3 regions of the Cytobacillus sp. FSL R5-0377 genome follow, and region 1 is predicted to be linked to each of the others. Evidence: predicted binding sites of a transcription regulator. Region 1 holds the regulator's gene; each other region holds the start of a gene.
The links. Region 1 encodes CtsR, which represses protease genes until heat stress. Its sites were predicted from a motif close to ATGGTCAATAAAGGTCAAACA; they were not measured.
Positions count from the first base shown of each region.

Region 1 (4,290 bases):
CGCATTTGATGTAAGTATGGGCAAAAGCTACATGGTAATTTACAACACACTAAAAAAGTGTATTTATGAAGGAGAAATCAAGCATTCACGGCCTGAATTTGAAAACTTAAAGAAGAGGATCGACAGATTAACAGAAGGTTATGGTGAACAGCCACATATTGTATTTGAATCAACTGGGGTCTATTCCAGGCAATTGGAGCGGTTTATGAATGTAAATGGTTTTTCCTATTGTTCCTTGAATCCCCTGGAAGCTAAGCTCCAGTGCGACTCCTTGAGGATCCACAAAACGGATAAGAGTGATGCCCACCAACTTGCCCTTACCCACTTTTCAACGCAAAGGACTAATCGAAATGGCACAGAAGATCTTTTTCTCCAATTGAAGTCGCTATCCCGATTTTACAGTGAACTTGATGACGAGTTATCCGTAACACGCAACCGCATGCATAAAGTTATTCAGCTAACCTTTCCGGAACTGGAAAAAATCTTTACAACCAAATCAGAGCTATTCCTCAATATTGTTCAATTGTACCCACATCCAGACTTGGTGCTCCAACATTCAAAAACGGTTATAAAGAACAAAATCCGGACAAACACTGATAAGAATATTTCTACCGCAAGGGCTGAAAAAAAAGCTACTCAATTGCTTGAAGCAGCGCATTTATCATTTCCTGCCGTTTCGTCAACCGATGTCCTGTGTAGCCAGCTGATATCTTACGCTAGGCGTTACCAGGAACTCCTATCCATGAAAGAAAGGTGTATCGAGGACATGGCGCAACTAGCAGAAAGCCGGGCTGAATACCATATTCTCCTCAGTTTCCCGGGGATTGGCTCAAACACCGCAGTACGTCTAATGGCAGAAATAGGGGATATTAGACGTTTTGAAAACAATAAGCAGCTAAACGCATACGCTGGTATTGATATTCGCCGTTACCAATCAGGTAAAACCTTTTACAAGGACAAGATTAATAAACGTGGCAATAAGCATTTACGTAAGCTCCTTTTTATCATTATCCAGAACATGATTAAACTACGCCGTTTCAGTCAAAACCATATTGTTGATTATTACGATAAATTAAAAACGCAACCCTATAACAAGTGCCATAAGGTTGCATCCATTGCCTGTGTGAATAAGCTTTTGAAGATTATCTTCCACCTTATTACACACAATATGAACTATGACTTCCGGTTAGCCACCCAATCATAGTTTAGTACATAATACCACAAAGGCAGGTCTAGTTAAAAAACGCGAAATCACTAGGCCTATTAGGTATACCTATAAATCTGGCCCCTCTTCAAACACAACGTTGAAGGGGATTCATTTATACAGAAAATAAATTAACGGTTTAAAGGTGCTTGACTAATCGTAAGAAAGACTGCAGACAAGCTCAATTTTCATTGAGTTTGTCGACAGTCTGAGAGCACCTGATGGGTGCTCTTTTTTGTGTGTATGAAGGAGCGATCAGAAAAAAATTTGGGCTTTAGTTTAAAAGGAATTATACCTATATGTGCCACTTTGCGCAGCAAATGTGCCGCTTTCAGACATATAGGTGCCAGAACAAACTTTTATGTGCCACACCTTATTCTCCGTCTGGTTTAAAATTCAAAGCTGTTCTCTCTAAAGATAAATAGTGCTAAATGTTAGATAAACTTCAAAGTGTGCTAGATAAATTCAAATTTATGTTAGATAAAACCCAGAACATGCTAGATACCATCTGAAGCCGAAACCAATAAAATAACACTGATTAAAACCTCTCTCCTTCATATAACCTCGACTATTACAGGCTTATTCAGAGGTTCACCCACCAAAAAAGGATAACCTACTCAAAAAAGAACCTGATGGGTGCCCTATTTTTGTATGTTTGAAAGATTTTGCGATCAGAAAAATAAATTTGGACTGCAGTTTAAAAGGAATTACACCTATATGTGCCACTTTGCGCAGTATATCTGCAGCTTTTTCATTTTAAGCGCAGCTTTCAGACATATAGGTGCCAGAACCAAAATATATGTGCCACACCTTATTTCTTCATATATTTTAAAATTCAAATCCGTTCTCTTTAAAGATAACCTCCCCAAATACGAGATAAACTCCAAAACCTGCTCGATAAATCCAAAATCTTGTTAGATAAATTCACAGTCATGTAAGATAAATCCCCAAACCTGCCAGATAAATTCCCCAGCAAACCCCGCTTCAGAAAATCCAAAAACTGCGCACGTGCAGAAAGCTCCGACCAGCATAATCCACCCCTCCATAAAAATCTTCTCCCATCCAAGCACAAACCCGCCTAATCAAAAATATATTGTTATCGACATTAACTTCCATTTTCAGGTTTGGGAAGTCAAAAAATGGGGGAAAATTATTAGTACCCGCCAATTGCAAGAAATTACATAAATCATGTATAATTAATGTCAAATATAGTCAAAGTCAGATAGGGGGAGGCCTGGTGAGGAATATATCCGACATAATTGAAAATTATCTCAAACAGGTTTTGGAGAAAAGCGAAAGGGAAATCGTGGAAATTAAAAGAAGCGAAATTGCTGACAAATTCCAATGTGTTCCTTCTCAGATCAATTATGTGATCAACACCCGTTTTACGATTGAAAAAGGATATGCAGTAGAAAGTAAGCGGGGAGGCGGGGGCTTCATCCGGATTATGAAAGTCCAATCCTATGACCATGCTGATTTGATTGACCAGTTAATATCTTTGGTGCAGAGCAGAATTGCCCAGAGCAGTGCAGAGAATGTTATCTACCGTCTGGTAGAAGAAGAGATTATAACAAACAGGGAAGCCAAAATAATGCTTAGTGTTATAGACCGTTCTGTCCTATATATAGACCTTCCATTCAGGGATGAGCTGAGGGCAAGAATGCTTAAGGCAATGTTAACCACTTTAAAATATAAATAGTAGTGAGCTGGAGAGGTGAAGTCATGATTTGTCAGGAATGTAATCAAAGGCCGGCCACGCTGCACTTTACAAAGGTTGTAAATGGCGAGAAAGCAGAGTTTCATCTTTGCGAGAAATGTGCGCAGGAAAAAGGTGAAATGTTTATGCTGGGCAGCGGGTCCGGTTTTTCAATAAATAATTTGCTTGCTGGCCTTTTGAATATTCAGCCTGCCTTTCAGGGATCGGGCCAGGATCCTTTTCAGCAGGAGAAGGTTCTGCAGTGTGAGCAATGCTCCCTAACCTTTCAGCAATTTAAAAAAGTTGGCCGTTTTGGATGTGCCAGCTGCTATGAGACTTTTAAAGATCAGCTGAATCCCATTCTTAGAAGGCTGCACAGCGGAAATGCCTCACACAGCGGGAAAATTCCTGCACGAATTGGGGGAACCATTCATTTGCGCAGGAATATTGAGGATTTAAAAAATCTCATAAAAGAAATGATTTCCAAAGAAGAGTTTGAGAGAGCGGCAGAATTGAGAGACGAAATTAGAAAGCTGGAAAAACAGCTCAATGCCGATCAAAAGGGAGGGGAGTAAGCTTGTCGCTGGAACGTTTTATCAATCAAGCTATCAGCTCCTGGATGAGTGCTGAAGGACCTGATTCCGATATTGTGTTAAGTTCAAGAATCAGACTCGCCCGCAATATAAAGCAATATAAATTCCCTACTTTATTTTCTAATGAAGAAGCAGAAGCAATCATTAAAAAAATAAAGGCTAGGGTGGAGCATTCTCCTTTTTCAAAACTTGGGGAAATGGAGCTTTTATTAATGGATAATCTTCAGCCTCTTCAAAAAAGAGTGCTGATGGAAAAGCATCTGATCAGCCCCCATCTTGCTGAGAATTCAACTCATGGTGCCTGCCTTCTTTCTGAGAATGAAGAAGTCAGCATCATGATTAATGAAGAAGACCATATAAGGATTCAATGTCTGTTTCCGGGGTTTCAGCTCTCTGAAGCCTTAAATATGGCGAATGAAATAGATGATTGGCTGGAGGAAGAAGCCGATTATGCATTTAATGAAGATATTGGCTTTTTAACAAGCTGCCCTACAAATGTAGGAACAGGGCTCAGGGCATCGGTTATGATGCATTTGCCTGGCCTCGTTCTCACACAGCAAATGAACCGGATTATTCCGGCAATTAACCAGTTAGGTTTAGTTGTTAGAGGAATTTACGGGGAAGGCAGCGAAGCTTTAGGTAACATCTTTCAGGTGTCCAATCAGATTACTCTCGGAAAGTCAGAAGAGGATATCGCCGAGGATCTGAAAAGCGTTGTCAGTCAGCTGATTTCTCAGGAAAGATCGGCAAGGGAAGCATTAGCAAAGACTTCTAACATACAATTAGAAGATAGAGTC
Region 1 covers NZ_JBBORA010000001.1:2,357,287-2,361,576, reverse strand. The annotation lists gene NSQ49_RS12205 (IS110 family transposase) at 1-1,204, shown strand, start outside; gene NSQ49_RS12200 (hypothetical protein) at 2,119-2,250, opposite strand; gene NSQ49_RS12195 (CtsR family transcriptional regulator) at 2,442-2,903, shown strand; gene NSQ49_RS12190 (UvrB/UvrC motif-containing protein) at 2,927-3,475, shown strand; gene NSQ49_RS12185 (protein arginine kinase) at 3,478-4,290, shown strand, end outside.

Region 2 (4,290 bases), 1.4 Mb from region 1:
TTATGATGGCAACCAGTATTTAGAGAATGGAGGCTTCTGGCAGCGTCAGGGACATATCTACAATTCTCCATTCTATTATATTGATTATACGCTGGCCCAAATCTGCGCATTCCAGTTTTGGAAAAGGTCCAGGGAGAATCAGGAAGATGCATGGAAGGATTATTTAAAACTATGCCAGCTTGGCGGCAGCAAGCCTTTCACTGGACTTGTTAAAGAAGCTGGATTGATTTCTCCTTTTGAAGAGGGATGTGTAGAGTCGGTTATCGGGGAAATTGAGAAATGGCTGAATTCAGTGAATGATAAAGGTTTATAAAATAAAAGCTGTTTTCGGAATGTTTGCTGCTTTTTCATAACTTGTTTAATTTGCTGAGTTGATTATCAACGGACAGCATTGAAGCGAAAAACAATTAATTTATACGAAAAGGGCCTTAAAGAAGAGCCATAAAAAAAGAGAGCCGGTTATGAATTCCGGCTCTTTGTCATCTTATTTGCGTAGTGAATTAATCACAATTATTCCGTTTTCCAGCTCAGCCTGTAAATGACTATTACCGCCATGGTCAATGATGAAATCTGCAATTTTGTCCTCAAGCTCATCCTGGATAATTCTTCTCAATGGCCTTGCGCCAAAATCAGGGTGATACCCGTCTTCTGCTAATTTCTCCTTAACTTCCTGCGCAACAGTCAATTCAAGCTCCTGATCATTTAATGTTTTCTGCAGATCATTGAGCATGATATCGACTATTTCTAATAAATGTTCTTTTTCCAATGCTTTAAATTCAATAATGCCATCAAAACGATTCAAGAATTCCGGCTTAAAGAAGCTGCCGAGCGAATCCAGAATATTTGAATCTTTGACGGCATCAGCTGCGCCAAATCCAACATGGATTTCTTTATGCCCAACACCTGCGTTGCTTGTCATAATAATAACTGTATCTTTAAAGCTGACAGTACGGCCCTGGCTATCTGTCAGGCGCCCATCCTCCAGAATTTGAAGGAACATGTGCTGTACATCTGGATGTGCTTTTTCTATCTCATCAAGCAGGATAATGCTGTACGGATTTCTGCGGACCTTTTCTGTCAGCTGTCCTGCTTCTTCATGTCCAACATATCCGGGAGGGGAACCGATAATTTTAGACACGCTGTGCTTTTCCATATATTCACTCATATCAAGCCTGATCATGCTGTCTTTTGAGCCGAACAGCTCCTCCGCAAGTGTTTTGGTTAATTCAGTTTTCCCAACACCTGTCGGCCCGACAAATAGGAAAGATCCAATTGGGCGGTGCTTGGATTTAAGTCCTGCACGGCTTCTGCGGATGGCTTTTGCAACTTTACGAACTGCTTCCGGCTGTCCAATTACATTTTGAGCAAGATTTTCCTCAAGGTTTTTCATTTTTTTCTGTTCATTTTCGGCTAATTTGCCGACCGGAATTCCCGTTTTCTTCTCGATGATCTCCTGAATAAGACTAGTTTCAATAACTGGCCTTTCAGCTTTGTTTTCTCCGTTTAATGCCTGCTGGAGTTTTAGTTCCTCTTCACGGAGTTTTGCAGCTTCTTCATATTTTTCTTCTTTTAATACAAGTTCCTTCTGCCTGCTGATTTCATTCAGCTGTTTCTCAATATTTTCTGCCGGAATATATCCTGACTGAAGATTCATTTTTGAACCTGCTTCATCCATTAAATCAATGGCTTTATCAGGAAGGAATCTGTCCTGAATATAGCGGCTTGACAGCTGTACACACGCTCTTATGGCGTCTTCTGTAAAAGAAACATCATGATAATCCTCATATTTTTGTTTCAGCCCCATCAAGATGTCATAGGTCTCATCAGCAGTCGGCTCATTTACATGAACAGGCTGGAATCTGCGTTCGAGAGCTGGATCCTTTTCAATTTGGCGGTATTCTTTCAATGTTGTAGCTCCTACTACTTGCAGTTCTCCCCTTGCAAGGGCAGGCTTCAGTATATTGCCGGCATCCATTGAACCTTCAGCTGACCCCGCTCCGACTAGCAGATGGATTTCATCAATAAAGAGAATAATATTCTTCCTAGTCTGAAGCTCTGAAATCAGCTGCTTCATTCGTTCCTCGAATTGGCCGCGAATGCCGGTATTTGCAACCAGGGATGCCACATCAAGCAAATAAACCTCTTTATTTAGAAGTTTCTTCGGGACCCGCCCCTCGGCAATATTAACCGCCAGCCCTTCGGCAATAGCTGTTTTACCTACTCCCGGTTCACCTATTAAGACCGGATTATTTTTACTTCTTCTATTTAAAATTTCCGTCACACGATTTATTTCTTCGTCCCGTCCGATGACTGGGTCAATTAAACCAGCTTTTGCAAGCTGTGTAAGATTTCGTCCGAATTGATCGATAAATCCGCCGTTCCCCTGATTGTGTCCCGGCGCTTCTTTTAAAGGCTTGAAGTTTTCATTTCCTTGGGATGATGCCATTTTTTTAAAGAAATCCTCTAAAGGCATTTGGCCAAAACCTGAAAAGCCGCTCAAAGCAGGCCCAAAGGAAGTAAGACTTTTTTGCTTTTCAGTTTGATAACAACTTTGGCAAAGGTTAATGTTTCGTTCATTTCCATTCACATTCAGTCTTAATTGTACGTTTGCTTCTTTTGATTGACATTTTTGACAAAGCATTTTGCATACCTCCATTAAAAATTTGGTCTGACTTTGACTATATTTGACCTTATACCGATATTATAATTTGACCTTCTTTGACTTTCAAGAGATTTGTTTTGGAATTTGTATCCAAAATGTAGTTTGCGTTTAAATGCAAAAAAGCTCGTCTTTGTTTGTATCAGACTACATATATTGGAAAGGAAGGAGGAGATTAAGTGAAGACGAATTGGGGGGCAGCTTTTCAGATCGCTGCCGTTTATGTGGGAACCGTGGTAGGCGCGGGCTTTGCCACTGGCAGGGAGATTGTAGAGTTTTTTTCCCGATTTGGTTTTATCGGTTTAATTGGGATACTTATGAGCGGTTATATCTTTATATTTCTCGGTTCCAAGTTAATGAGAATCTCTGCACAGATAAAAGCAGCATCCTACCAGGAATTAAATGAATATTTATTTGGAAGATTTTTTGGTTCTGCCATTAATATACTAATGCTGTTTATGCTGCTTGGTGTATGTGCAGTTATGCTGTCAGGTGCAGGAGCAGTGTTTGAGGAACAGATTGGCATCAGCAAGACTGCAGGATTGCTCGTAACGATAGGGTTAACGATCATTACAATGATAGTGGGCATACGCGGATTATTTGCTGTAAATACATTCGTTGTTCCAATGATGATTGCATTTAGCTTTATTTTATTATTTATTAGCATGAAGCTTCCTAATTTTGCAGAACAGGTTCTGTTTATCCCATATGCTGAAGATGGGTGGAAGGCGGTTGTGGCTCCGTTTTCTTATACTGCTCTGAATTTAACATTGTCGCAGGCTGTCCTGGTGCCTGTGGCTTCTGAAATAAATGATGACCGGACAATAAAATGGGGCGGATACCTTGGTGGTGCCGCATTGACACTCATTCTGCTATCCAGCCATTTAACACTTATGATGCTGCCGAATCTAGAGGCATATGATATCCCGATGGCCGCTATTGTAAAGACATTGGCATCTTCATTCTATTGGATTTTTGTGTTTGTCATCTATGGAGAGATTTTCACTTCTGTTATTGGGAATGTATTTGGCATCGAGAGACAGGTAAAAAAGCACTTTTCGGTGCCGAGTATTTTTATAGTGGGCTTTATCTTTGTAGTTTGTTACTTTATCAGTTTGATCAATTATGGAACGTTGCTTTCCTATTTATATCCGGTTTTTGGATATGTAAGTTTGACATTTATCATTCTTCTATGGATGAAGCCATTTGATGATGGAAGTAAGGGCAGAAAAGCCTGATAATAACAAAAAAGAGATCCGCTTTACATGGATCTCTTTCAAATTCCTATTATTCCTGGGGCTTCTCTTTCATAATGGTTTTCGCCATCTGCAGGAATGCATCCTCATGGTCAGCATCTTCCTTATTGAATAGAGTGAGCTTAAGTGATAAATCATCGTTTTTCACAAGGTAGGCTGAAACCTTCTCACCGTTTCCTTCTGCTCTCATCACAGACGCATCTTTGTAAAAATCATCTGAAGGAGCATTTGATGTCTGCACATTTTCGCTGACAGCTTCAAGCTGTGCTTTGGTGTTCTCTTCAATCATGTCCCAGTCTGCATCATCCGGAAGAAGTTCAATCCTCATGAATACTTGATCATTTTCGGAAAGGTACAGCACATCCTTATTTGGTT
Region 2 covers NZ_JBBORA010000001.1:946,352-950,641, reverse strand. The annotation lists gene NSQ49_RS04695 (M3 family oligoendopeptidase) at 1-313, shown strand, start outside; gene NSQ49_RS04690 (ATP-dependent Clp protease ATP-binding subunit) at 485-2,641, opposite strand; gene NSQ49_RS04685 (YkvI family membrane protein) at 2,839-3,897, shown strand; gene NSQ49_RS04680 (hypothetical protein) at 3,947-4,290, opposite strand, start outside.
Region 2: a site for CtsR is predicted at 2,706-2,726, ahead of NSQ49_RS04690 (ATP-dependent Clp protease ATP-binding subunit). Genes of this name have one in related genera too.

Region 3 (4,290 bases), 1.2 Mb from region 1:
CCTACATACCCCGGAGGAGCGCCTATCAATCTTGATACAGCGTGTTTTTCCATATATTCGGACATATCAATTCTAATTATTTGTTCTTCGCTATCGAACAATGACTGTGCAAGTGCCTTAGCTAACTCTGTCTTTCCCACTCCGGTTGGACCCAGGAAGATAAAGGAACCAATGGGGCGGTTCGGATCTTTAATTCCTGCTCTGGCTCTCAGGACAGCATCTGACACCAGCTGTACCGCCTCATCCTGGCCAATTACTCGTTCTTGAAGGATGCTTTCAAGGCGAAGGAGCTTTTCACGTTCTCCTTCAACAAGTTTAACCACGGGAATACCAGTCCATCTTGCCACTATGCCAGCAATTTCTTCTTCTGTGACTTCCTCTCTCAGCAGCCTGTCCCCTTGATTCTCATTAACGGCTTGTTCTAGCTCTTTCAATTCCTTTTCCATAGCAGGAATTCTTCCATGGCGAAGTTCCGCAGCTTTATTCAAGTCATAATTATTTTCGGCCTCATCCAGTTCGCGGCGCATTATCTCCAGCTGCTCCCGCTTTTCCTGGACTTTTTGGATTCCTTCTTTTTCAAGCTGCCATTTTGCTTTCATGCTATTTGCCTGATCTTTTAGTTCGGCAAGTTCTTTTTGGAGGTCTCCTAGTCTCTGCTTGCTTGCTTCATCACTTTCTTTTCTTAGTGCAGCTTCTTCTATTTCCAGCTGCATGACCCTTCTTGTAACCTCATCAAGCTCGGATGGCATTGAATCAATCTCCGTCCTTATCATTGCACAGGCTTCGTCCACCAGGTCAATAGCCTTATCGGGAAGGAATCTATCTGTAATATACCTGTCTGATAATGTTGCGGCAGCCACTAAAGCACGATCGTGGATGTTGACTCCATGATGAATTTCAAAGCGCTCCTTCAGTCCTCTGAGAATGGAGATTGTATCCTCTGCATCCGGCTCCTGCACTAATACCTGCTGAAAACGCCGTTCGAGGGCAGGATCTTTTTCAATATATTTGCGATGCTCTTCAAGTGTGGTAGCTCCAATACAATGCAATTCGCCTCTTGCAAGCATAGGCTTCAGCATATTCCCAGCATCCATTGCTCCTTCTGTCTTGCCCGCTCCCACGATTGTATGCAGCTCGTCAATAAAAAGAAGAATTCTGCCTTCGCTTTTCTTTATCTCATTTAATACAGCTTTTAGTCTTTCTTCGAATTCCCCCCGGAATTTGGCCCCTGCAATCAAGGAGCTCATATCAAGTGCAAAAATGGTTTTATCCTTGAGGCCCTCAGGTACATCCTTACGTACAATTCTCTGTGCCAGTCCTTCAACAATAGCTGTCTTGCCTACCCCCGGTTCCCCTATCAGCACTGGATTATTTTTTGTTTTTCTTGAAAGGATGCGAATGACATGCCTGATTTCGCTATCCCGCCCTATTACAGGATCTACTTTTCCCTGCTTGACCTCTGCAACAAGATCTCTTCCATATTTTTTTAAAGCCTCATATGTTGATTCCGGATTTTGCGATGTCACCCTCTGATTCCCCCTAATTTCCTTAATCGCCTGCTCCACTTGTTCCTGATTGATTCCGTATGTCTTTAAAACAGCTGCAGTTTCAGAATCCGCTGATGCAGCAGCTTGGAATACATGCTCTACTGACATGAAATCATCCTGATAAATTTTCATTTTATTTTCTGCTTCTGCCAGCAGCCGCTGCAGTTTACCGGTTATATACAGTTTTCCTTGTTCCGTTCCCGAACCGGATACTTGCGGTTTCTTTCTCATTGCTTCCTGCATTTTATCAAGAAAGAAATCGGCCGGAATCTCCATTTTTGACAGAATTAATGAAACAAGGCTGTTTTCCTGCTCCAGTAAAGCCAGGAATAAATGGGCTTCATCCACCTCCTGATGCTGCTCACGGACAGCTATGGACTGTGCATTCATTAACCCTTCCTGAAGCCGTTCTGTCATCCGATTTATATCCATTATGGAACCTCCCTTTTTGACCTTTTTTGACCTTTTATTTTATTATAATTCAATCTTTTCATATGTAAAGTTTTCAGCTATTACCATATCCAAAAAGCCATCCGCAAATGGGATGGCTCTATTTCTTATTTCCCCATTTTCCAGTTAATTAATCAGAATCAGGGCTTTCTTTTATATGTCCAAATGCGGTTATGATTGGATGTTTCCGGGAATTGATCTCCAGCTCTCATTTTAAGCATTTGCGGATTATTGACGTTGCTTCCCGTTTCGCCAATTTCTATATAAATTCCATTATTAGGCGCTTTCTGGCCAGGCTTAAATTGTCTATTTTGCCCCATGCCCAATACCTCCTTTAATCGTAAATCACTTATTATTATTTCCACTCTTGCATCTCTCATGAGGGAAACTATTGGCAGTCATTTAAAGCATGGAAAAAGAATTCTGCCTTCATGTTTATTTGAAACGGAGGGATTGTGCGGGTTTATTTGCGGCTGATTTTCTGACATTCCTAAATACTGAATTTGGGGATAAATTCAGGAACTTACTGAGCCTATCCTTTTTCTACCCGGCACAGGAAATTGCCCAGCATTTATTCGGGCTTATATAGGGTATATTGTGAGGCTGATACAAAGCGGTGGTGCATAGGATCCTAACCTGAATAGGCCTTGACGTATACCACAGCCTTTTTCGCCCATTTCACTGAAATGGATTGTAAATATTATGGATAAGTCATCCTGAAGTATTTTTGTGATTTATTGTTATGCTTTTGGACCTCTTGTGTTATTCTCATCTTACTAACAAGGCCTTCTCAACAACTGAGAAGGCCTTGTTCATTATTATAATATCTCTGAAAGAATGGCTTTTTGTACGTGAAGTCTGTTTCCAGCCTGCTGAAACACGGCAGAGTTTTTTCCATCAATGACCTCCGCTGTAACTTCCTCACCGCGATGGGCAGGGAGACAATGCAAAAAGACATAATCTTTTTTGGCTTTTTGGACAAGATATTCATTAACCTGAAAATCAGCAAAGTCTTTGAGCCTTTTGTCATTTTCAGCTTCCTGGCCCATGCTCGTCCATACATCTGTATAGATGGCATCAGCATTAGCAGAGGCTTCTTCAGGTTTGGATGTGATGATTACCTTTGAACCGCTTAATTCAGCAAACTCCAATGATTGGTTAAGCACACCTTGGTCAGGCTCATACCCTTCAGGACAGGCAATCGTGATATTTACCCCCATCTTGGCAGAAGCAATCATTAGAGAATGTGCCACATTATTGCCATCACCTACATATACCAGATTTTGTCCTTTTAACTCTCCATTTTTCTCTTCGAGTGTAAGGAGATCGGCAAGAGCCTGGCATGGATGATATAGATCTGTTAGGCCGTTAATAACCGGAATGTCTGCATGATATGCGAGTTCCTGGATCTTATCATGGGAGAACGTTCGGATCATAATTGCATCAACGTACTGTGAAAGCACTTTAGCTGTATCCGCAATGCTTTCTCCTCTTCCAAGCTGCAGATCCTGGCTATTTAAATATAAGGCATGCCCCCCAAGCTGCAGCATTCCAGCTTCAAAGGAAACTCTAGTGCGGGTAGATGACTTTTCAAAAATCATGCCAAGAATTTTGCCTTTTAGGATAGAAGTTTCTGCCCCTTGCAGATGAGCTTCCTTTAATTGCTTTGCTTTTTCCAAAAGTCCCTTTATTTCGTCTGCAGTAAAGTCGGCAAGTGTTAGAAGGTCCTTTCCTTTTATATTTAAGCCCTTTTTCGCTTCCTGAATTGAAATCATATAACGCCCACTTCCTTTTCTCCCATATTATGTTTTGCGCCCTGCCAATCTTCAATGGAATTAACATCCCACTCGCCTGCTGTCATCGATTTTAATAAGGCAATAAGCGTTTCCTTCTCACTGAAAGTCAAAATTCTGTTTTTTGTTCCCATTTCTCTCATTTTTTTATCTGCTTCACTCATTCCGGGATTATATAAAGCAAAGGTTTCCTGAGCACTCCAGTCCATATTGTCTTGAGTCAGAAGAACCGGCACAGCTTTCACCTGATTAATATAATGTGTTAATTCGTCTGTATTTGAAGAATTTGCTATTACAATACATTTGCCCTTAACACCATTCAAGCTGGCATGGAAGGACTTTCTGACAGCTTCCTCATAATTTGGTGCCAGCGAAATGCCCTCACCTGTAGATTTCATTTCAGGACCCACTTTGCTGTCCAATCCCTTTAGTGCATAATTCGAGAAGACCGGGAATTTCACACATACAAATGGGAGTTTCCCTGCTGCCGGAATTTCATC
Region 3 covers NZ_JBBORA010000001.1:1,148,711-1,153,000, forward strand. The annotation lists gene clpB (ATP-dependent chaperone ClpB) at 1-1,979, opposite strand, end outside; gene NSQ49_RS05750 (YjzC family protein) at 2,138-2,317, opposite strand; gene argF (ornithine carbamoyltransferase) at 2,816-3,772, opposite strand; gene NSQ49_RS05760 (carbamoyl phosphate synthase large subunit) at 3,769-4,290, opposite strand, start outside.
Region 3: a site for CtsR is predicted at 1,993-2,013, ahead of clpB (ATP-dependent chaperone ClpB). Genes of this name have one in related genera too.